One region of the Thiohalorhabdus denitrificans genome, then DNA from elsewhere that is predicted to be linked to it. Evidence: riboswitches for the same ligand, from Rfam matches in the RefSeq annotation. Region 1 holds a riboswitch; each other region holds the start of a gene.

Evidence for each region. Region 1 has a riboswitch for cobalamin ahead of AN478_RS14770 (hypothetical protein). Riboswitches for the same ligand answer to the same signal wherever they lie in the genome.
Region 2: it holds a riboswitch for cobalamin, as region 1 does, so the genes downstream of both, AN478_RS12215 (cobaltochelatase subunit CobN) here and AN478_RS14770 (hypothetical protein) in region 1, are expected to answer to the same signal.
Region 3: it holds a riboswitch for cobalamin, as region 1 does, so the genes downstream of both, AN478_RS12125 (TonB-dependent receptor domain-containing protein) here and AN478_RS14770 (hypothetical protein) in region 1, are expected to answer to the same signal.

The regions. Positions count from the first base shown of each region.
Region 1 is NZ_LJCP01000011.1:343,199-350,654, reverse strand. It holds gene modB (molybdate ABC transporter permease subunit) at 1-76, opposite strand, end outside; gene modA (molybdate ABC transporter substrate-binding protein) at 83-760, opposite strand; gene AN478_RS11125 (TOBE domain-containing protein) at 961-1,770, opposite strand; gene AN478_RS11120 (NADH-quinone oxidoreductase subunit B family protein) at 1,928-2,734, shown strand; gene AN478_RS11115 (Ni/Fe hydrogenase subunit alpha) at 2,731-4,032, shown strand; gene AN478_RS11110 (hydrogenase maturation protease) at 4,029-4,469, shown strand; gene AN478_RS14770 (hypothetical protein) at 4,466-5,011, opposite strand; cobalamin riboswitch at 5,159-5,362, opposite strand; gene AN478_RS11100 (hypothetical protein) at 5,459-6,007, shown strand; gene AN478_RS11095 (MBL fold metallo-hydrolase) at 6,168-6,863, shown strand.
Region 2 is NZ_LJCP01000014.1:98,401-105,856, forward strand. It holds gene AN478_RS12215 (cobaltochelatase subunit CobN) at 1-2,841, opposite strand, end outside; cobalamin riboswitch at 2,957-3,171, opposite strand; gene AN478_RS12220 (DUF1622 domain-containing protein) at 3,264-3,644, opposite strand; gene AN478_RS12225 (urease accessory protein UreH domain-containing protein) at 3,654-4,334, opposite strand; gene AN478_RS12230 (hypothetical protein) at 4,545-4,772, opposite strand; gene AN478_RS12235 (PLP-dependent cysteine synthase family protein) at 4,935-5,903, opposite strand; gene AN478_RS12240 (5-(carboxyamino)imidazole ribonucleotide synthase) at 6,108-7,193, opposite strand; gene purE (5-(carboxyamino)imidazole ribonucleotide mutase) at 7,195-7,456, opposite strand, start outside.
Region 3 is NZ_LJCP01000014.1:77,396-84,851, forward strand. It holds gene cobU (bifunctional adenosylcobinamide kinase/adenosylcobinamide-phosphate guanylyltransferase) at 1-304, opposite strand, end outside; gene AN478_RS12110 (ABC transporter ATP-binding protein) at 301-1,071, opposite strand; gene AN478_RS12115 (FecCD family ABC transporter permease) at 1,068-2,069, opposite strand; gene AN478_RS12120 (ABC transporter substrate-binding protein) at 2,193-3,029, opposite strand; gene AN478_RS12125 (TonB-dependent receptor domain-containing protein) at 3,109-4,944, opposite strand; cobalamin riboswitch at 5,050-5,298, opposite strand; gene cobM (precorrin-4 C(11)-methyltransferase) at 5,414-6,181, opposite strand; gene AN478_RS14170 (cobalamin biosynthesis protein) at 6,371-6,751, opposite strand; gene AN478_RS12140 (bifunctional cobalt-precorrin-7 (C(5))-methyltransferase/cobalt-precorrin-6B (C(15))-methyltransferase) at 6,748-7,456, opposite strand, start outside.

The DNA.
Region 1 (7,456 bases):
GCAGGAGGATGGCGGTGGTGATGCCGGCCAGCTTGAGGGTGGTGACCAGCGCCGTCAGGTCGGCGGACTCCAGCATGGCCGCTCAGGCCCCCGGGTCGTAGCCGAAGTCGGCGAGGATCTCCCGGGCCTCGGGCCCCTGGAGGAAATCCAGGAAGGCCCGCGCCGCCGCGTTCCGCGCGCCCTGTTCCAAGAGCACCGCCTGCTGACGGATGGGCTCATGCAGATCGCCGGAGACCACCCAACGGGAGCCTTCCCCCGGGGCCTCCGGCCCGCTGACCTGCGCCAACGCCACGAGGCCCAGCTCCGCGGCCCCGCTGGCGGCGTACTGGTGGGCCTGGGCGATGTTCTCGCCACGCACCACCCGCGGGCGCAGGTCCTTCCAGAGGTCCAGGGACCGCAGGGCCTGCCGGGCGGCGAGGCCGTAGGGGGCGGTGCGGGGATTGGCCATGGCCAGGTGGCGGAAGTCCCCCGCGGCCAGGGTGGTCTTGCCGCGGACCCGGTCCGGATCCGGGCTCCACAGCACCAGCCGGCCCACCGCGTAGGTGAAGCGGGAGCCGGTCACCGCCGCGCCCTTCTCCTCCAGAAGGCGCGGGCGGCGGGCGTCGGCGGCGAGGAAGGCGTCGAAGGGGGCGCCGTTGCGGATCTGGGCGTAGAGCTTGCCGGTGGAGCCCGTGCTGATGCGCAGGTCGTGGCCGGTGGCCTCCTCGAATCGGGGCTCCAGGGCCTTGATAGCCGCCGTGAAGTTGGAGGCCACCGCCACCCGCACCTCGGCGGCGTGGGCGGGGAGCAGACCACCGACTATCGAAACGCCAAGGACGCCAAGAAAACGGACCAGGCGAGACCTGCGCCGCGGTTGGGCCCTGCTAGAGGGTGGCTTATGGAAGGGAGCAAGCTGGGTCATCGCAGCCCTTTCATTCTTGCCTTTCTTGGCGGTCATGGCGTCCTTGGCGGTTCGGGTTTTCAGCCGTTCACCGCCAGGATCACGTGGGAGGCCTTGATCAGGGCGCAGGCCGCTCCACCCTCGGCCAGGCCCAGGGTGGCGACGCTTTCGTTGGTGACCACCCCGGTAACCGTGTTGCCGCCGCCCAGCCGGAGGGTAATCCCGGCCTCCACCTCGCCTTGATCGATCCGCTCCACGGTCCCGCACAGCCGGTTGCGCGCGCTGGTTCGCAGCCCCGCATCCTCTCCGGTCAGGATGATGTGGGTGGCCTTCACCAGGGCCAGCACCTCGGTACCCTCGGCCAGGGCCAGCTCCCGGACGCTTTGGTTGGTGATCACCGCCACCAGCGGCTCGCCGCCGCCCAGGCGCAGCACCACTTCCGTATTCACGGAGCCGGACTGGATGTCCGTTATCCGGCCCCACCACTGGTTCCGCGCGCTCGTCCGCATGGCCAACCTCCCCATCAGGGCCCGCAGCCGCTCCGGGTCGCCGGACTCGGCCGCCAGCATCTCCAGGAACCGGGTGTAGGCGGCCTCAGCGGCCCGGAACTCCTCGATCATCCGCCGCCCGTGCTCGGTCAGGCGGGTTCCGCCGCCGCCCCGGCCCCCGGTGACGCGCTCCACCAGGGGCGCATCGGCCAGGTTGTTCATGGCCTCCACCATGTCCCAGGCCCGTTTGTAGCCCATGCCCATGGCCCGCGCCGCCTTGGCCATGGAGCCCAGCTCGTCGATGCGCTCCAGCAGCTCCGCGCGGCCCTGGCCGAGGAAGCCCTGATCCTCCTTCTCGAGCCAAAGACGGCCGGCGGGATGGGTGGGGAACGATGGGGGCACGGGGCGCTGCTCCGGGGACGCGCTTTCGTTATATTCGAGCAGATATAACGCTAGACGGCAAGCCACGGGGCCGCAGGGATTCCCTGGCAGGCCGGCGTTCCGTACTGTGGCTGGAAGGGAGCGCCAACCTACACCCTAAACCCTGGGAGAAATGGGAATGGGAAAGGCGGGTGATGAAGCCAAGCCCCGGGTGGCCGTGCACAAGTTCAGCTCCTGCGACGGCTGCCAGCTGGCCTTCCTGGATCTCGGCGAGGATCTGGTGCGACTCGCCGAGCTGGTGGACTTCGTCCACTTCGCCGAGGCCGGACCGGTGGACCCCGAGGCGGAGACCGACATCGCCTTCGTGGAGGGCAGCATCTCCACGCCCGGGGAGGCGGAGCGGATCAAGAGGATCCGGGCCAACACCCGCTACCTGGTGCCCATCGGCGCCTGCGCCACCTCCGGCGGCATCCAGGCCCTGCGCAACCTCCACGACGGCAAGCAGTGGCTGGCGGACGTCTACCCCTCCCCGGAGTACGTGGAGAGCCTGGCCACCTCCACCGGCATCGCCGACAACGTAACGGTGGACTACCAGCTGTGGGGCTGCCCGGTGAACGGGCGCCAGGTGCTCGCCGCGGTACGGGCCCTGCTCTGGGGGGTGGATCCGGTTCCGGAGCGGGACAAGGTTTGCATGGAGTGCAAGCGGGCGGGGCATGTCTGCGTCCTGGTGAGCCGGGGCCAGCCCTGCCTGGGGCCGGTGACCGTCACCGGCTGCGGCGCCCTGTGCCCTGCCTTCGGCCGCGACTGCTACGGCTGCTACGGGCCGGCGGAGAACCCCAATCCCGATGCCCTCGGGCGGCGCTTCGAGGGCCTGGGGCTGATGCGCGAGGACGTGGCCCGGCGCTTCCATTTCATCCACAGCCACCGGGAGCCCCTGCACGGCGCCGGCCTGCGCTGGGGCGGTGGCGGCGGGAGAGGCCCGTGAGCGACCAGACCCGCCGCATCGATATCGACGTGCCGGTGCTCTCCCGGGTGGAAGGGGAGGGCGCCCTGGAGGTGCACGCGGCGGGCGGCCGAATCACGGACCTCAAGCTCCGCATCTTCGAGCCGCCGCGCATGTTCGAGCGCTTCCTGGAGGGGCGGGGCTACCACGAGGTGGCGGATGCGGTGGCGCGCATCTGCGGCATCTGCCCGGTGGCCTACCAGATGAGTGCGGTGCAGGCCCTGGAGTCCATCTTCGGCGTGGAGCCCGGTGACTGGGTGCGCGCCATGCGCCGGGTCTTCTACTGCGGGGAATGGATCCAGAGCCACGCCCTGCATATCCACCTGCTGGCCCTGCCGGACTTCTTCGGCTACGACAGCGCCCTGGCCATGGCCGCCGACTACCCGGGGGAGGTACGCCGCGGCATGCGCCTGCAGGCCCTGGGCAACGAGCTCATGGCCCTGTTCGGGGCGCGGGCGGTGCACCCCGTGGGGGCCCGGGTGGGCGGTTTCCACCACGCGCCGAAGGCCGCAGACGTCGCCGACCTGCGGGGCCGCCTGGAGGCCGCCATTCCGGAGGCGGAGGCCCTGGCGCGCTGGGCGGCGGGATTCGATCTGCCGGACAACGGCCAGGAATTCCCCTGCCTGGCCCTGCGCAACGGCGCCGACTACCCCATGAACCGGGGCCGGATTGCCGCTTCCACCGGCCTCGATGTGCCCGTGGCCGAATTCGCCGACCACGTCACCGAGGAGCAGGTGCCCCACTCCACGGCCTTCCACGCCCGCCTGGACGGCGAGCCCTACCTGGTGGGTCCGCTCGCCCGGCTCAATATCAACGCCGACGTGCTGCCCGCGGCGACCCGGGCCCTGCTGGCGGACACGGGACCGGCGCTGCCCTCCACCAACCCCTTCCACTCCCTGCTTGCCCGAGCCCTGGAGATCCACGCGGCCCTGGTGGAGGCGGTCCGCCTGCTGGGCGACTACCGGGTCCCGGAGCGGCCCTACGCCGAGGTCGCGCCCCGGGCGGGCACGGGGTACGGGGCCACCGAGGCCCCGCGGGGGGTCCTGTGGCACCGCTACGAGACCGACGACGCCGGGCGCGTCACCGCGGCCCGCATCGTGCCGCCCACGGCGCAGAACCAGGCGCGCATGGAGGAGGATCTGCGCCTCAGCCTGGAGGCCCGCGGCCTCGACGCCCCGGACGACGAGCTGCGCTTCCTCGGCGAGCGGGTGATCCGGAACTACGACCCCTGCATCTCCTGCGCCACGCACTTCCTCGACCTCACCGTCCACCGCCGATGAGCATCGCCGTGCTCGGCATCGGCTCCCCCTTCGGCGGCGACCGGGTGGGGTGGGCGGTGGTGGAGGCGCTGCGTCCGGAGGCGGAGGCGCGCTGGCCGGCGGTGCGGCTTACGGCCCTGGACCGCCCGGGCCCGGGGCTGCTCCCCCACCTGGAGGGCGTGGGCTACGCCGTGCTGGTGGACGCCGTGCGCAGCGGGGCCCCGCCGGGGACCCTGCACCGGTTCCGCGGCCTGGATGGGCTCCCCGCCGCCGATCCTCTGTCCTCCCACGGCTTCGGGCTGGCGGAGGCCCTGGCCCTGGCCGAGCGGGTGGGGGTCCTGCCCGAGTGGGTGGTGGTCGGGGTGGAGGCCGATGTCCGGAAGCCACCGCCGGAGGCGGTGGTGGCCCGGGCCGCCGCGGCCGTGCGGGAGGAGGTGGCCGCCCGGAGTCGCCCCTAGGCGCCCCCGCACAGGCGGTCCAGCACCGCGGCCTGCCCCGGGCTCGTCAGCGCCAGCACCCGTACCAGCGACGCCTCGCGCATGCCGTCGCGCAGCTGGGCTCGGCAGAGCCGGTGGATGCGCGGACCGTCCAGGAGGGGCTCCTCCAGGGACCGGCAACGGCGCTCCAGCACCGCCTCCACGCGCTCGCGGGCCAGGGGGTCCGCCCCCGTGTCGGCGCGCCGCACCCAGAGGACCGGGCCCCGTCCCGCGCGGTAGGGGCGGAAGAAGCGGGCCGCCGCGGGCCGGCCGGCCTCCAGCAGGGCGGCCCACAGCTGGTCGGCGAGGTCCTCCGGAGCCGGCGGGGCATCGGTCGGGAGCCGCTGCAGCAGGTCCTGCACCTGGTGGTTGATCCGCTCCTCGGCGGTCGGACCGGTCCCTTCCTGCAGGCGCAGGACGCGGCGCAGGTGGTCGGCGGCCAACTGAAGCGGGGAGGCGGAGTCCAGGGAGGACGGGAGGGCGGGGCCCACGCAGGGGCCGGGACGGGGGGAACGGCTGCTCATGGGGTCTCCAATCGCCGCAAAAGCGCGTTATCGGTCGATTGGAGCCTACGCGGCGGGGCCGGGAGCACGGGGGCGCGGCGGCCCGCCGGTCCCGGGAGCCCTGGTCCGGAATCCGGACGCCGACGCGAAGGCTCGCGGGTCCCGTCCAGGGGACGGGGCTCTCCGGCAGGTCTTCGGACTCAGGGGCAGCCTACGGCCGCGGCTTCCCACCCCGAAGGGCAGTGCCCGAGGTCGGCGACCTCGTGCGGTTTTCGTTCCCCAACACCGCTGCGCGTCAGTCCCGGATTCGCACCGGGTTCCCTCTTGCAACACCCAATATTTTGGGGGTGAACCGGAGATAAGGCCCAAGATACGGGCAAGGGCGGGGCGCTGGCAAGGGGCATTGCAGGGATCGGGGAAATCCCCTAGGTTTGCGCGGTACCCGAGACCGCAGCCCCTGGAGGAATCATGCGCCCTGCCCGGACCCTGTCCCGCTTCGTCCTGCCCATCCTGCTGCTGGTCGGATCCGCCGCCCAGGCGGGGCCGGTGGCCGGCCCCAGCCTCTTCGGCGGCCTGGCCTTCCACGACAACCGCTTCAGCGACTCCCCCGCCGACCGGGACTACTCCAGCCACGGGGCCAATCTCGGGCTGGACTACCAGGTGCCGGTGAACGGCGCCTTCTCCTGGAACCCCTTCTTCAGTCTTTCCCTGGAGACCAGCGACGACCTGGCCGGGGACCCCTCCGTGCGCAACAGCATCCTGGGCCTGGAGGGGCGGGCGTGGTACCGGACCATGTTCGTGGGCGCCCACCTGGGCCTGCACCGCCAGGTGGTGGACGGCGACCGCTACACCCGGGACGGCATGGGCCTTGGCTGGGGCTTCAGCCTGGGGGTCCAGGGCCCCGGCGAGCTCTACACCATGGGCATGCTCACCCGCGCCGAGGGGCTCGGGGTCTGGGACGGGCGGGACGTGGACTACACCGGCCTGCGGTTCCGCATCGGCTACCGCTTCCACTAGCCGGGCCTTGAAACGGGTCCCGACCCGCCCCACCTCCATCCGAAAGGCCGACGGAAAAGGTCGGGAACTCTGCCCGGCCGCTGCTTTCCAAGCAGATTAGAAAGCGCTAATACTCTAAAACTCCAGTCGTCCGCGCCGTCCGGACCAAGGAGGGAGCACCATGATCTTCCGTCAGCTTTTCGAGCCCGAGACCTCCACCTACACCTACCTGCTGGGCGACGAGGAGACCCGCGAGGCCGTCCTCGTGGACCCGGTGGCCTCCATGGTGGACCGCGACCTGGAGGTCCTGGCGGAGCACGGCCTGACCTTGCAGTACGTCCTGGAGACCCACGTCCACGCCGACCACGTGGCCGCCGACAACGAGCTGCGCGAGCGCACCGGCTGCCGCGTCGGCCTGCCGGAGCAAAGCGGGGTGGACTGCGCCGATTTCCGCGTGCGCGAAGGCGAGCCCATCGAGGTGGGCAGCGTGCGCATCGAGCCCCTCTTCACCCCGGGCCACACCGACGACAGCCACAGCTACGTGGTCGGGGACATGGTCTTGACCGGCGACACGCTGCTGATCGACGGCTGCGGTCGCACGGATTTCCAGAACGGCGACGCCGAGGCCCTGTTCGAGTCGGTGCGCAACAAGCTGTTCGCGCTGCCGGAGCAGACCCTGGTCCATCCCGGCCACGACTACAACCACCGCCATGTCTCCACCATCGGCCAGGAGAAGGAGCGCAACCCGCGCCTGGGGATGGACAAGAGCCACGACGAATTCCTGGCGATCATGGCCAACCTCGACCTCCCCTATCCCAAGCGGATCGACGAGGCCGTGCCCGCCAACAAGCAGTGCGGCCGCAAGCACGCCGCCTGACCCTGCAAGGCCGTTTCTCCCCTCACGGCCGGGCGCCGGGGCGATTGCCCCGGCGTTTTTTTGTCCTTGCTCCTTATTCAACCGTCTGATAGAAAACGGGCGGAGGCCGTATTAAAGTTACGGGATTTGCGCTCCGGAGGGGCTATGGGCGTGTCCTGAGGAAGCTGCACCAGGACAAGGGGGAAGGGAATGTCCGCATCACGCGTCAGGCTCGCCGGGGCGGGCCTCATTTTCACAAATAATTTTGTTTTTGGGTCGCATATTTATGCGTCAGAACTTAAGGACCCTTTGTATAGGGACGAGGATATATCCAGGACCGAGGTTGAGGTGGATTACAGGAAGAGGGCGGACGGCTTTTACCAGTATGAATACTTCGTTGCCGCCCCGGAGGAAAATAAAGGGATCATTTCAGGGCTGGATCTCGATATATCTTGTTACAAGACCATCGAGTATTCCGGAGAGCTTCCCATTCCCCAGGGAAAGGAGGGATATATTGGGATATTCGCCGATGGTGAGTATGTTCCTTCCGCGGTAAATGCGGAATGGGGAAGTGCTTCCGTATTTGGAATCGGTATTTCCAGGGAAGCGTCATG
Region 2 (7,456 bases), on a different contig from region 1:
GCCGTTATCGCCCTCCTTGCGGGCGTCGGCCGCCATTTGCGCGCCCATCTCCCAGCCCACGCGGCTGGGCAACAGGTTGCCGTTCAAGCCGAAGAAGTTACGGCCGGTGGGCAGCACCTCGGGGGTGCGGACAGGGTCGTTGCCCTTGCCCGGGGCCACGAATCGACCGTCCAGACCGGCCAGCAGCCCGTCCATCTCGCGACCTGGCGAGTCGGCCAGGGCCTTGCGCCATTTGTCCTTGATCTCGCCCGCCCCGGCCATGGACTCCAGCATCATCCGCCGCTCCTCATTGGCCCACTCGGCGCCGAAGATGTGCAGGCCCCGGGGCATGAACTCCTCCTGCATCTCGGTGAGGTGGTGGCCCACCTCGTGCACCAGGAGGTCGCCGCCCACCTCGTCCAGGCTCAGCTCGGGATTGCCCCGCTCGGCCCGCAGCTCCGACTCCAGCTCGGAGACCATGTCCAGCTCGGCGATCTTGTCGCGGATGCGGTCCAGGGCGCGCTCACGGGCGGGGGTATTGCCCTGGCCTTCCGCCGACTCGAAGCTCTCCACCAGCCCACGCAGCTCCAAAAGCTGGTCGTACAGGGGCGTGGTGGACAGCGGCGGCGTGAGGTGGTCCACCATCACCGTCAGGCCACGGCGCTTGGCCTGCAGGCCTTCGCCCACGCCGTCGACGATGTAGGGGTAGACGCCGGGAATGTCGCCGGCAATGAGCCGCGGATAGTCGGTGTCGGTGAGCCCCACCCGGCGCCGGGGAAGGAACTCGTAGGTGGAGTGCCGGCCCAGGTGGACCAGGGCGTCCGCGCCGAACTGCGACTTCAGCCAGTGGTAGTAGCCCAGGTACTGGTGCGGCGGCGGCACGGCCAGGTTGGCGTGCAGCAGCTCCTCGTTCACCTCCCAACCACGCGGCGGCTGGGGGCCGATCCAGACGTTGCCGAAGCGCAGGCCGGGGATGAGCATGTCGCCGTCGTGGACCATGACCCGCCCCGGGGGCTCACCCCAGCCGTGCAGGCCCTCGATGCCGGTGTCGCGCAGGCCGTTCACCAGCCTTTGCGCCTGCTCCCAGCTGGCATCGGGCTCCTCGGCGAGCAGGGACTCGTATTCGGCGCGCAGCTGGTCCAGCAGGTCCCGGGCACGGGCGGTCGCCGGATGGTCCGCCCCCTCCACCAAGTGGCGCAGATCGCCGTGCATGCGCTCCAGCAGGTCCCGGCCCAGGTCCAGCCGGCCCGACTCCTCGGCCTCGCGCAGGGTCTCGTGCAGAAAGCCCAGGGGGCCGTCGCGCATCTCGGCACGGATCGGATCGGGCAGCCCGGCGAACCACTCCCGGTACGCCTCCGCCGACAGGGTGGGCACCTCGCTGTGCAGGCGCGCCAGCTCCTCGCGATTCTCGGGCAGGTTCACCCCCTGCTCCTGCATGCGCTCCAGCAGGGCCTCGGGGGAGCCGGGCAGCTCGCCGGTCTCGTAACCAGCGTCCCGCATGTTGCGCAGGATGCGCAGCAGCGAGCGCGGCACGTCCAGGTTGTCGGCGCCGATGTTGTGCCGGCCCGGGGGATGGTTGTAGTAGAGGATGCCGACGCGCTTGTCACTGTTGTCGGTGCGCCGCAGGCGGATCCAGTTGGCGGCGCGCTCGGCTATGGCGGCCACCTCCCGCTCCACCGGGCGGGTGGTGGCGAAGCGCAGCCCCGTGCGCGGGTCGGTGTGCGCGGGCTCCGCCGCGGCCAGCACCAGGGGCTGGCTGACGCCCTGCAGCTCGGGCATGCCCACACGGTAGTGGATGGAGTCCTGGGGCAGGCCGTCGGCGGACATCCGCCATTCGCCCCGGGTGCGGTCGGCGAGGCGGATGCCCTTGAGCACGGGCACGTCCAGCTCCTTCAGGGCCCCGGTCACCGCCTCGCGTCCCTCGCCGCCGCCCACCACGAAGTCCTGCAGGCTGATTACGGCCCCGAGGTCCGCCGGGGCACTCACCTTGCTCAAGCGCTCCACGGCCTGGCGGCTGGCCGTGCCCCAGCGCGCCAGCACGGCAAAGCAGGCCGGCCCCCGGGACTCCACCTCCTCGCAAAGGGCGTCCAGAAGGCGGCGCTTGCCGGCGGCGTCGCCGTCGTCGTAGGCCAGCACCGCCACCGCCGGCTCGCCCTCGGGCAGGTCCAGCTCGTCGGCGGCTACCACCGCGCCGTCGCGGTGGTAGCGCAGCGGGGCTGCCGGCTGCGGCGGGGCGGCGCTCACCTCCACCCCGCCCTTGCTCAATAGCCAGGCCACCAGGTTGGCGGCGTTGTCGGCGCCGCGCCCCCGCCAGTAGGCCCGGCCACGGAGCCACTCGGCCTGCTCCGGGTATTCGGCGGCCATCTCTTCCATGAAGGCCAGCGGATCCTCGTCGGCCCCCGGATCGGCGCCGATCACCGCTTTCGCCTCGCCGGAGAGATCGGCCAGCGGCCGCTCGCCGTCCAGGCGCGACTGGCGCACCAGGGAGCGGGTGCTGCTGACGATAAACACCGGCGCCCCCTTGGGCGGAGGCGACTGGCGCAGCAGCCGCTTAAGGCGCACGGCGGCATCGCCGAACACCCCGGCCATGAGCACGGCGTCGGCCCCGGCCCACAGCCCGGCCACCTCGGCGTCGGAGAGGTCCGAGAGCTGGCTCGGGGTCCGCAGCACCACCTCGTGATTGGGATGGTCGTCCAGATAGCGGTGCGCCCCGCCGGCGGCCATGGCCGCCGAGCGCTCCGAGACGACGCCCACCAGCTTGGCCGCCTGGGCGGAGGCCGCCGGGGCCAGGAGGACGGCTAGCAGGGGAAGAAGGAGTAAGACGCTTCGTGCGGCGCGCCACGCCGCATTCGGGAAAGACATGAGAACTCCGCTGCGCCGGTTCCAGGATCGGGCGATTCCGGGCAGCGCGGGGGAGTCAGTGACGGGTCAGCGGCTGGAAGGGCCGGCTCCCCGCACGTCGCGCCCCGCGACGCCGTGGGTCAAGCCGCTCCAGGCCGGTCTCCGGGCTGACGAGCTGGCGGCGGGGCCGCCGGACGGTTGCCTTCCCGCGCCCGCAGGCGCAGTGGCCAAAGACCGCCCATCACTCGCTTACCGTTGCGGGGGCAGCGCCGGTTGGGCCGTGCGGGCCGTCCGGACTTCCCGTTTCACCCCGGCCGCGAGGCTCGGGGAACCTGGAGCAGGTTGGGATTCTCGGTCGGGCAAGAATCCCCGGAACCCGGAGAGACTACGGGTCAAGATGGGAAAAGGTCAACTTGCCGGGAATGCGCCGGTAGTGGCCCCGGCTACCCCCGACCGGAACCACCGCGGCTGCCCTTGCCATCTTGCTCCACGGCGTCCCAGGGCAACCGACCCTCGATTTCCAGGTGCAGGGCCAGGACGAGGAAGGTCCGGATCAGGATGATCATGGCGAGCATGAGCACGCTGTTCAGGGTGTAGTCGATGGCCACGGTCTTGATGATGTCGGCGGCGACCAGGAACTCCAGGCCCAGGATGAGTCCGCGCACGCTGCGCCGGCGGTATTCCAGGTAGGCTTGATGGGAGGACCAGTGCCGCAGACGCCCCAGATAGACGGCGGTGGCCACCAGGAACCCGCCCAGGATGACCGCGATCCCCACGCCTTCCAGGATCTGGACCAGGGCATTGACGACCTCCCGGAAGCCCACGGCTGACCCTCACCCGGCCAGCCAGGCACCGCCGAGCCCCAGGGACAGGGCACCCACCAGGAGACGGAAACCGTTCATGAGGGCCTCGCCGCGGCGGGCCAGCCAGCCCTGGAGGCCGCCGAACAGGAGGCCGAAGGCGAGCATGCTGGCCAGCACACCCAGGGAGAAAAGCAGCAGGTAGGCCAGACCGGCCCAGGCACCGCCCTGGTGGAGGGTGGGAACCAGGGCCATCAGGGGCGCGGCGCCGGCGAAACCGTGGAGGATGCCCACCATGGTGGGGCTGTGATCGGCCAGGCGGACGGTGCGGGGTGGATGGAGATGGGCCGGTGTGGCCAGATGGACGTGGAGGCGGCTGCCGTGCCGGTGGGGGCGCAGGCGCACCCCGCGCCGCCACAGATCGGCCCAGACCCAGAGGCCCAGGGCGATGAGCACCAGGCCCACACCCCCCTCGGCCAGCGCGTACAGCCCCTCCGGAAGATGCCAGCCGAGGGCCAGCACCACGATGCCGATGGCGAGGATGGTGGCACCGTGGCCCAGGGCCCAGGCGGTGCAGAAGCGCAGCACCCGCCGCCAGCCGGGACGCCGCGTACCCAGGGCGGTTACGGCCATGATGTGGTCGGCGTCGAAGGCGTGCAGCAGGCCGAGCCCGAAGCCGAGGAACAGCAGGCCGGTCAATCCGTCATCCGCCATGGGTTCTCCGGGGAATGGATGGGGCCCCTTTACCCCCATCCACACCCATGGGGGCGCCAAAATCAACCCCGCCGAAACCTAGAGGGCAGCCCGGCGATGGGGGCTGCCCTCCTGTATCCTCCGGCCCGGATCAGGACCCCAGACCGAATCCATCCCAAGAGCCCCCTGGTGTCGCAGGGGGGCCCTTTCCGGGTAGTGGGCCGTTGCCGCTCAGGCGACCTCCTCGTCGTCCCCCGGCGAGCTGCGGTCGACGGCGATGCGCACGGGCTCACCAAATACGCGCCCGTATTCCCGTCCCACCTCCTCGGCGGTCATCTTCGTCAAGCCGCTATAACCGTTCCAGACGATGTCATCGAGCGCCTCGTGATTGCGGCGGAGGCGGTCGCGCTGCTGGGCGAACAGGTCATTGATGGCTTCTCTATAAGGGATCCAGCGCATGGCGCCCTCCTATGGTCAGAGGTTGAGGCCGGCGAGGCGTCGCCGGTGGACAATTGGTTCCGAACTCACACTTCACGGGTCGTCGTTGAATTCCCTGTAGATGACGACAGCCCCCTTTCCTTCGCCGCCCCCGAAGGGGGGATTGATGGATTCAAGCGCGTTTTACCCTCCCGACTCGCTGCCCTGGACCGCCGCCGACAGGAAGTGCTCCGAGAAGTATTTTTCCCCACCGTCGCAGAACAGGGTGACCACGGTCTTCAGCTCGGGACGGTCCCGTTGGAGCTTCTTGGCCGCAAGCAAGTGCGCCCCCGAACTGGGCCCCACGAAGCACCCGTGCTGCTGGGCGATGCGCCGCATCTCGCTCACCGCCTCGGCGCTGGGGACGGCCAACAGATAATCCACCTCGTCCCGATGGTCCTGGAGGATCTGCGGCACAAAGCCGTCGGAGATCCCCTCGATCTGGTGGCGGCCCACCGCTCCGGTAGCGATGGTGCGGGACTCCGTCGGCTCCACCCCCACCACCAGGCAATCCGGATTGACGGCCCGAAAGGCCTGCCCCAGACCCACCAGGGTGCCGCCGGTTCCGATCCCGGCCACCACCGCATCGGGCACGGCGCCCTCGGGGAGCTGGTGTAGGATCTCCGGGCCCAGCCACGTCCGGTTCTCCTCCACGTTCCATTCGGAAGCGAACTGGCGGGGACAGAAGTAGCCCTCGGTCTCGCCCAGCTCCTGGGCGCGCGCCAGGGCCTCGTTGACATGGAAGTCGCCCACTTCCATCACCTCCGCCCCCAGTGCCCGGGACAGGGCCAGGCGCTCCGAGCTGATCCCCACGGGCTGGACCACCAGCATGCGGTATCCCTTCACGGCCGCCACCATGGCCATGGCGTTGCCGGTATTCCCGCTGGAGGCCTCCACGATGGTGTCGCCCGGACGCAGCTGACCCGCCTCCTCGGCCCGCTCGATGATGTGCTTCGCGATGCGCGCTTTGATCGAGCCGGACGGATTCAGGAACTCCAGCTTGCACCACACCCCCTCCAGGTGGGCCAAGGGCGTGTTCCCTATCCGCTCCAGTACCGTGGCGGCCCCCTTCCCCTGCGTCGGGCGGAAGTCCGGACTGAGAACGCTGTCCATTGGTCTCCCCATTACTGACGGTCAAGGACTGAGGTACCGCCTTACCCCTCTTCCCGGGAAGACTGCCGGTCATGAGGAATTAAGAAAATTCGAGTTTTTCGAGGACTGGAATAGAGTTTCGTCTATGGGTTAGGAGGGATGCACCCCGGGACCGGGAGCTGCTTGGGAGGAATGGGATGGGGGAGCGCGGGTCCCCGCCGCCGGCTAAGCGGCCGGGAGCAGGCGCCGCACCCGCTCCAGCCGCCCTTCCAGCTCCGCCGCGGAGTCGGCGCGCACGGTGATGTGCCCCACCTTGCGGCCGGGGCGGGAGTCCTTGCCGTAGAAGTGGAGGTGGGCGCCGGGAACGGCGAGGACGTCGGCACGCTCGGGCAGGACCCCGATCAGGTTGAGCATGGCGCTGTGCCCCACGGGGTCGGTGGCGCCCAGGGGCAGGCCGCAGACGGCGCGCAGGTGGTTCTCGAACTGGCTGGTCTCGGCGCCCTCGATGGTCCAGTGGCCGGAGTTGTGGACGCGCGGGGCCATCTCGTTGGCGAGCAACCGGTCCCCGGCATCGAACAGTTCCAGCGCCACGGTGCCCACGTAGTCCAGACGCTCCAGCAGCCGGGCGGCGTAATCCACGGCGTCCGCCTCGCGGGGGTCGGCCGGCCGGGGCCGGGACTCGAGCAGGATGCCCTGCTCGTGGTGGTTCTCGGCGAGGGGGTAGAAGCGCTGCGCGCCGTCGGCGCCCCGCACGGCGATCATGGACACCTCGCGCTCGAAGGGAACCACCTCCTCCAGGATCAGGGGCACGCCGCCGATCTCGTTCCAGGCGGCATCCACGTCGCCGTCCTCGCGCAGCACCGCCTGGCCCTTGCCGTCGTAGCCCAGGGTGCGGGTCTTGAGCACCGCGGGCAGGCCGATGTCGGCCACCGCGGCCTTCAGAGCGTCCCGCGAATCCACGGCGGCGAAGCGGGCGGTGGGGATCCCCAGCTCCCGGAACAGGGTCTTCTCGTTGAGGCGGTCGCGGCCGGTGGCCAGGGCCTCCGGCCCGGGATGGACAGGGACCTGGCCCGCCAGCTCCGCGGGGGCGGCCTCCGGGACCTGCTCGAACTCGTAGGTGACCACGTCGGCCCATTCCGCCAGCCGCCGCAGCAGCCCAAGGTCGTCGTATTCGCCCCGCAGGTGGGCGGCCACCGCCGCCCCGCAGGGCGCCTCCCCCGGGTCGAGCACGGTGGTCTCCAGGCCGAGGGGATGCCCGGCCAGGGCCAGCATGCGGCCCAACTGCCCGCCGCCCAGGATGCCGACGCGCACCTCAGCCCTCCTCGCGCGGGTCGGGCCGCGCCAGGACATCCTCCGTCTGCTCCCGCCGGTAGTCGTGCAGGGCCCGGCGGATCTCGGGGTGCTTGTTGCCGAGGATGCTCGCGGCCAGCAGGGCGGCGTTAACGGCCCCGGAACGGCCGATGGCCAGGGTGCCGGTGGGGACGCCCGCGGGCATCTGCACGATGGAGAGCAGGGAGTCCACGCCGTTCAGGGCCTTGGACTGCACCGGGACGCCGAGCACCGGCAAGGCGGTC
Region 3 (7,456 bases), on a different contig from region 1:
CCCGCTCCAGGACCTCCTCGCCTTCCCCCAGCAGGTTGCCCAGCCACAGGGTCAGGCAGTCCACCAGCAGGCAGCGGCCTGGCCTGGCCTCCTGGCGGAGCACGCGGGCCAGGGCCACCGGCTCTTCCACCAGTCCCCAGTGGTCGGGGCGGTCCGCCCGGTGGCGGGCGATGCGCGCCGCCATCTCCTCGTCCCCGGCGGTGGCGGTGGCCACGTAGACCACTTCCGCCCCGGATTCCACGGCGCGCTGCTCGGCCAGGCGACTCTTGCCGCTGCGGGCGCCGCCCAGGACCAGCTCCTTCACGCCCGCCCCCACGGCACCACGTAGGGCTCGCCCTCGACCTCGCCGTACACCGCCCGGATGCCGAATACCTCGTCGAGATGGCGGGGGTCCAGCACCTCCTTGGGCGTTCCCTGGGCCACCAGCTCCCCCTCGTCCATGAGGAACAGGCGGTCGCAGAAGCGGGCGGCGAGGTTCAGGTCGTGCAGCACCAGGGCCACCGTACGCCCCTGGTGGGCGTAGTCCCGAACCAGCTCCATGAAGTGGACCTGGTGGTAGGGGTCGAGGCCGGCCACGGGCTCGTCGGCCAGTAGGATGGAGGGCTCGCCGGCCAGCACCCGGGCCAGGAGCACGCGGGCGCGCTCGCCGCCGGAGAGCTGGGTCACGGGCCGGTCGCGCAGCTCCTCCACCCCGGTGGCCGCCAGCGCCCGGTCCACGGCGTAGGCGTCCTCGCTCCCCAGGCGCTGCCAGGGGCCGAGGTGGGGCAGCCGGCCCAGGGCCACCACCCGCTCCACGGGCAGCGGCCAGTGGACCGTGGCCGCCTGGGGCAGGTAGCCAAGCTCGCGCGCCCGGTCGCGGCCGCGGAAGCGGTGCAGCCGCTCGCCGTTCAGACGCGCCTCGCCCTGCGCCGGCGTATGCAGCCCGGCCAGGGCGCGCAGCAGGGTGCTCTTGCCCGCGCCGTTGGGGCCGAGGATGCCCGCCACTTCGCCGGGCTGCAGCCCAAGGCTGACCCCGTGCACCACAGCCGTTCCGCCCTGCTCCAGAGTCAGGGCTTCCGCCGTGAGGCTCATACGGTCATCCTCCGGGTCTTGAGCACCAGGTGGAGGAAGAAGGGCGCCCCTACCAGGGCGGTGACCACCCCCAGCTTGAGGTCCACCTCGTCGCTGGCCAGGCGCAGGCCCATGTCGGCCAGAAGCAGCAGGATGGCCCCGCCCAAAGCGCTGGCCGCCAGGAGCCGGGCGGGCTGGTAGCCCACCAGCGGCCGCAGCAGGTGCGGCACCACCAGGCCGACGAAGCCGATGCTCCCGGAAACCGCCACCCCGGCGCCCACCGCCAGGGTGGCCCCGGCGATGACCCGGAAGCGCAGGGCGCTCAGGTTGAAGCCCAGGCTGCGCGCCGTCTCCTCGCCCATGCTCAGGGCGTCGAGGGCCCGCCCGGCGGACAGCAGCAACGCCACCCCCACCCCCATGAACGGCAGGCCCCAGGCCACGTGGTCCATGCCCCGGTCGGCCAGGGAGCCGAGCAGCCAGAACAGGATCTCGGTGGTGGCGTGCGGGCTTGGCGCGAGGTTGAGGGCCACGGAGATGAGCGCCCCGGCCAGGCTGGATATGGCCACCCCGGCGAGGATCAGGGTCTGGACATTGGCCTCCCGTCCGGCGAGGCCATAGAGAACCAGCATGGACACCAGGGCGCCCGCCATGGCGGCCGCCGGGAGGGCCAGGGGAACGGCGGCGGCCACGCCGGTGTAGAGGGTAACCACGGCCCCCAGGGCGGCGGTGTTGGAGATGCCCAGCACCCCGGGCTCCGCCAGGGGGTTGCGCAGCAGGCCCTGCAGCCCGGCGCCGGCGATGCCGAGGCTCGCCCCCACCGCCACCCCGAGCAGGGTGCGCGGCAGGCGCAGCTCCTGGACGATCTGCGAGACAGGGGTTTCATCGGGGGCCACCAGGGCCGCCCATACCTGGCCCGGGGGAATGGCCACATAGCCCAGGACCAGGCTGAACCCCATCAAGGCCAGAACCACCGCCCCCAGCAGGGGCAGCAGCCAGGGCCGGCTCACCTCATGGGGCATGTCATGGCCTCCTGCAAGCTCGAATCAATCCCATAGACCTTTCCTTTAACCGCCAGTCCCTGTGGGAGCCCGCTTCGGAGGGCGAGCCGTGGATGGGGAAGGCTCGCGCACCGAAGTGAGTTCCTACGGACGATCGGTATTGCCGGATTGCGGAACGCTAATGCCGTAGGCGTGCTCGGCCAGGCGGGCCACCGCCTCGGCATTGAACCAGCCCCCGCAGGACCACAGCCGGCCCGGCAGCCACATGCGGGGACGTTTGGTCTCCAGGGAGGCAAACACCGGATGGTGCATCACCCCCTGGGCCAGGGAGGGCTCGGCCTTGGCGAAGCCGGCCAGAATAAGGAGATCCGGCCGGGTGGTTACCAGCTTCTCCAGGGGAAACTCCTTGTAGGATCCGGCGCCCACTTCGCGGCCCACATTGCGCAGCCCGGCGGCCTCCATGATGGTATCCAGCAGGGCGCCCTCCCCCACGGTCACGCCGTTGGCCCGCAGCGCCAGGGCCCGCAGCCGCTCCTCCCGCGGCGGCAGGCGCTCGGCGACGGCCTCCAGGGTGCGGTCCATCTCGGCGATCAGCCGCTCCCCGCGCTCGGGATGGCCCAGCAGCCCGGCCATGCGCCGGATGGTCTCGCGGATGCCGGGAAAGGTGTCGGGGCTGTCCAGGGTGACCATCCGGTAGCCCAGTGCATCCAGGCGGTTGCGGGTCTCCCGCTTGGTGTAGGGACCGCCGACCACCAGGTCCGGGTCATGGGCCATCACCTCCTCGGCGTGGCCGCTGTTCAGCGGATATTCCGCGGCGGCCTCGGCCATGTAGGAGAAGGCCGGACTGCGGGCGTACTCCGAGACGGTGACGAGCTGCCCCGGATCGGCCAGTTCCAGCACCAGCTGGTCGGTGCAGGCGTTGATGGAGGCCACGGTGGGCCGCTCGGCGGCTCCCGTTTCGTCGGCCGGCGTCCCCAGCAAGACCGCGGCGACCAGGACCGCAGCGGTCCGAAGGGACAGGGGGATAGGCGCCCTCCGGGCGCCTTCCCGGAAAGCGGGCCTAGCGCGCCCCATAGCTCAGGCTCACGAAGAATTCCCGGCCATGGGTGTTGTAGCCCTGCGCCAATTCATAGTCCTTATCAAGAATATTGTTGGCCTCCACCTTTAACCGCCAGACACTTCCAAGGGAGCGGGACCCTCGCAGGTGCAGGAGGGCGTAGCCGGGCATCTCCTGCTCGTCGGTATTATCCACCCGGTCGTAGCGCGGGCCCTTGGCCACCACGGTACCGCCGAAGGCCCACCGGTCCGCCCAGGTTTTTTGGATGTCCAGGGCGCCGCTGGCTTTGGCACGCCGGGGAAGCTGGTTGCCGGTCTCCTCGTCCTCGGGCTCCAGGTAGGTCACCGCGGGACGCACCCGCCAGCCGCCCTTGTTCAGGTCCGCGGAGAGCTCGGCACCGCGGATGCGGGCCTCGGCGAGGTTCACCGGGGTATCTACCCAGCCATCTTCGTTGGTATCCACATTAACGATGAGGTCCTCCACCCGGGTTTCAAAGACCCGCAGCTCCCAGCTCCCCCAGCCGGCCCGGCCCTCCAGGCCCAGCTCCGTGGAGCGGGACTCCTCCGGCTTCAAACCGGGATTGCTGAACCCGGGGTAATAGAGCTGGTTGAAGGTGGGCGCCTTGAAGGCCGTGCCGTAGGAGGCCACCAGCTTCAACCCCTCGGAGAGACGAAAGCCGAGGTTCGCGTTGCCAGTGGTGTGCTCGCCGTAGGCCTCGTTGTCGTCATGCCGCAGGCCGAGCCCGACCTCCACCGGACGCCAGTCGGCGAGCCACTGGGCGAACACCGCCCGATTGTACCGGCTGTCCGCGGCGTAATCCCGGCTGGAGTCCACCTGGTCTTGCTGGTAGTCGGCCCCCAGGACCAGTTCCTGATAGTCAGTGACATAGAAGCTGTTCGTCCAGGAGCCCTCCAGCCGCCGGGTCTCGTAGAAGTCGGTGCGCTGGCCGTCCTTGAAGATTTCGCTCTCGTCCCGGCCCTCCCCGACCCGCAGCCGAGTGTCCCAGACGGCACCCATGGACTGCAGAAAGGTCGCGGCAGCGGACTGCTGGACGATCTCGTCCTCATGATCGATATCGGGCTCCCAGGAACGGTCGAACTCCGTAGTTCCCTCGGCGCGCATGAAATCCAGCCCGGCCTCGGCCCCCGTCCACAGCTGCTGCTTCAAGCTCGCCGAGGCGGAGGTGCGCTCGTAGCCGTCATGGTCGGGGTTGCCGCCATCCTGGACGTCGATGCCCTCGGTGGCCACATGGTCAAGGCCCAGGCTATAGCGCGTGCCGGCGCTGCCGCCCCGCACCCCGGCGCTGGCTTCCCGGTGGTTGTGGCTGCCGTAGCCGACTTCCGCATGGGGATGAAAGCCTTCTTCGCCCCGGCGCGTGAAGATCTGGATCACCCCGCCCACGGCCTCGGCACCATACAGGCTGGAGCGGGGCCCGCGCACCACCTCGATGCGCTCGATCTGCTCCACGGGCAGATGCTGGAAGGCCGCCTTGCCGGTGGTGGCCGAATTCTGCTTGATGCCGTTCACCAGCACCAGAACGTGGTCGCTGTTGGTGCCGCGCAGAAAGACGCTGGAGTCCTTCCCGGCGCCGCCGCTGTTGCTCATCTGCAGGCCCGGGACCCGCTGCTCCAGCAGATCCTGCACACTGTGGGCGCTGCTGTCCTCGATATCGCTCCGGTCGATCACCGTGGTGGCCGCCAGGGTTTCGGACAGGGACTGGGTGGTCCGGCTCGCGGTGACCACGGTCTCGGCAAGTTGGGGCGCGGCGGTGGCGGAAGCGAGGGGGATGGCCGCGCCGAGCAGCACGGTTCCGGAATACGGAATACGGGATTGAAGCAAGTTGTCCTCCTGAGACGTGCACACCCGCACGGGCCGGGCATCTCGGAGGACTTCACAGGCGGGACAGGACGGCGGAGGTCCGCGCCCGGCACCGCCCTCCGCAGTGCCGCAGCCAAACCTCAGGCCGGTCTCCGGGCTGGCGAGCTGGCGGGTCCTCTCCGGGACACCGCCGGGACAGCCGCCTTCCCGCGCTTTTCGCGCAGTGGCATGAAGGCCGTCCCGTCACTCGCCTACCGTTGCGGGGGCAGCGCCGGCTTTGGCTCCCCTGGTCTCCCAAGGCGGGCCATACCGGACTTCCCGTTTCATTCCACGGCCCTGCCGGGGCCGCGGAACACCTGAGGCGGGTTTTCTGGATTGCCATTGCCGGGACATCCCCGGCAAAAAGATGGCCTATAACCTACATGGGCCACCAGGGGACGTCAAAGCCTGGCCGCTTCCCACAGTTATAAAGGGAAGTAGGCCCGGGAACCTAGTTGCCGTTTTCCTGGCCCCGGAAACGGCGCACGTGCTTCGGGTCGTAGAGGGCGCTGTTCCGGAAATCGCCGGGATCCAGGGCGGGCCCCACCAGGATCAAGGCGGTGCGCCGTACCGGCAGATCCGCGGCTTGGTCGGCGATGGTGTCCAGGCGGCCGGTGAGGACGGTCTCGTCGGGCCAGCTCGCCCGCAGGACCACGGCGGCGGGACACTCGGCCCCGTAGTAGGGGGTCAGGCGGGCCACCACATCCTCGATGTTGTGCAGGGACAGGTGGACGGCCAGGGTGGACCCCGTGGCGGCGAAGGCCTCCAGGGTCTCCCCGCACGGCATGGAGGAGGCGCGCCCCTGGGTCCGGGTCAGCACCACCGACTGCGCCACCTCGGGCACGGTGAGCTCGTGGCCCAGGGTGGCGGCCGCCGCGGAGAAGGCCGGTACGCCGGGGGTGATGGTGTAGTCGATGCCCGCCGCCTCCAGCCGCCGCACCTGCTCGCTCATGGCGCTGTAGACGGACATATCCCCCGAATGCAGCCGCGCCACATCCTGGCCGGCCGCGTGGGCCCGCTCGATCTCCGCCATGATCTCGTCGAGGGTCATGGGCGCGGTATTCACCACCCGGGCGTCCTCCGGGGCGTGGGCCAACACCCCCTCGGGGACCAGGGAGCCGGCGTAGAGGCACACCGGACAGGCGGCGATCCGATCGCGGCCGCGCAGGGTGAGCAGATCGGGGGCGCCGGGGCCGGCGCCGATGAAGTGGACGGTCATGCTTCCTCCTGAAAGGGTCACCGCTGTCGGGGAGCAAGATTGGAATGGGCAGCGTGAACCCGTGGCAGCGCACCGTAGGAGCTTGCTTTAGCAAGCGAGTCTTTGATTGGCCCCGGTACCGGTTTCACGGCTCGCCTGCTGAAGCAGGCTCCTACAGACCCGGGGCCCCGATCCTGCCGAGCCGCGGCTTCATCCGGCCCCCTGCCCTATGGCCGCTGCGCAGGTGGCCCGGGGGCTGGCCGTCTTGGCCACCACCAACCGCGCCCCGGGAGCCGCGGCGGCCAGGGCCGCGGCCTCCGCCACCGCCGTCAGGCCCACGGCGGCCTCGGCCGGCGCTGAGCGACTCAGCCCCTCCTGGAACGGGGCCAGATCCTCGGCGCTCAGGTACAGCGGCGTCAGGTCCAGGCGCTCCGCCACCGCCTCCAGGAGGCCGGTTTCCCGCTTGCGCTCCAGGGTGGCGATGCGCCGGGGGCCTCTGTCGCCGGGGACTGCCCGCAGGACGCCGGCGGCGAGCGCCTCCAGCTCCGCCGCGGTACACCGGGCGCTGAACCCCACACCGAGGGCGATCACCGCACCACCAGCGACCAGACGGTCACCGGGCGCAGGGGGCTCCAGCCGCTGAAGCCGCCCAGGGGCTCGGCGCGGTCCACCGCCAGCCGGGTAAGCTGCCCCCCCAGGCGCTCCCGCGCCGCCGCCAGCACGGCATCCCCTTCCACGGTGACGCTGTTGGCCACCAGGCGTCCGCCGGGACGCAGGGCTTGCCGGCAGCGCTCCACGAGCCCGGGCGTGGTCAGGCCGCCGCCGATGAATACCGCATCGGGCGCCGGCAGCCCTTCCAGGGCCTCGGGGGCCTTGCCTTCGACGGTCTGCAGGTCCGGAACCCCCAGCTCCCCGGCGTTGGCGGCGATATTCGCAGCCCGCTCCGGGCGCGGCTCCACCGCCACGGCGCGGTTGGCCGGGTCCGCCAGCATCCACTCGATGGCAATGGCGCCCGAGCCGGCACCGATGTCCCACAGCAGCTCGCCGGCGCCCGGCGCCAGGTGGGCCAGGGTGACGGCGCGCACCTCCCGCTTGGTGATCTGGCCGTCGTGCGTGAAGGCCTCCTCCGGCCGGCCCGGTGCGCGGGCCACAGGCCGGGCTTCGGGATCCGCCCGACAGGCCAGGGCGATGGTGTTCAGGTCCGCCACCGTGGCCTCCCCCCAGTCGGCGGCCCGGGCCTCCCGGCGGCGCTCTTCCGGCCCGCCCATGCGCTCCAGCACGGTCAGGGTGGAGGCG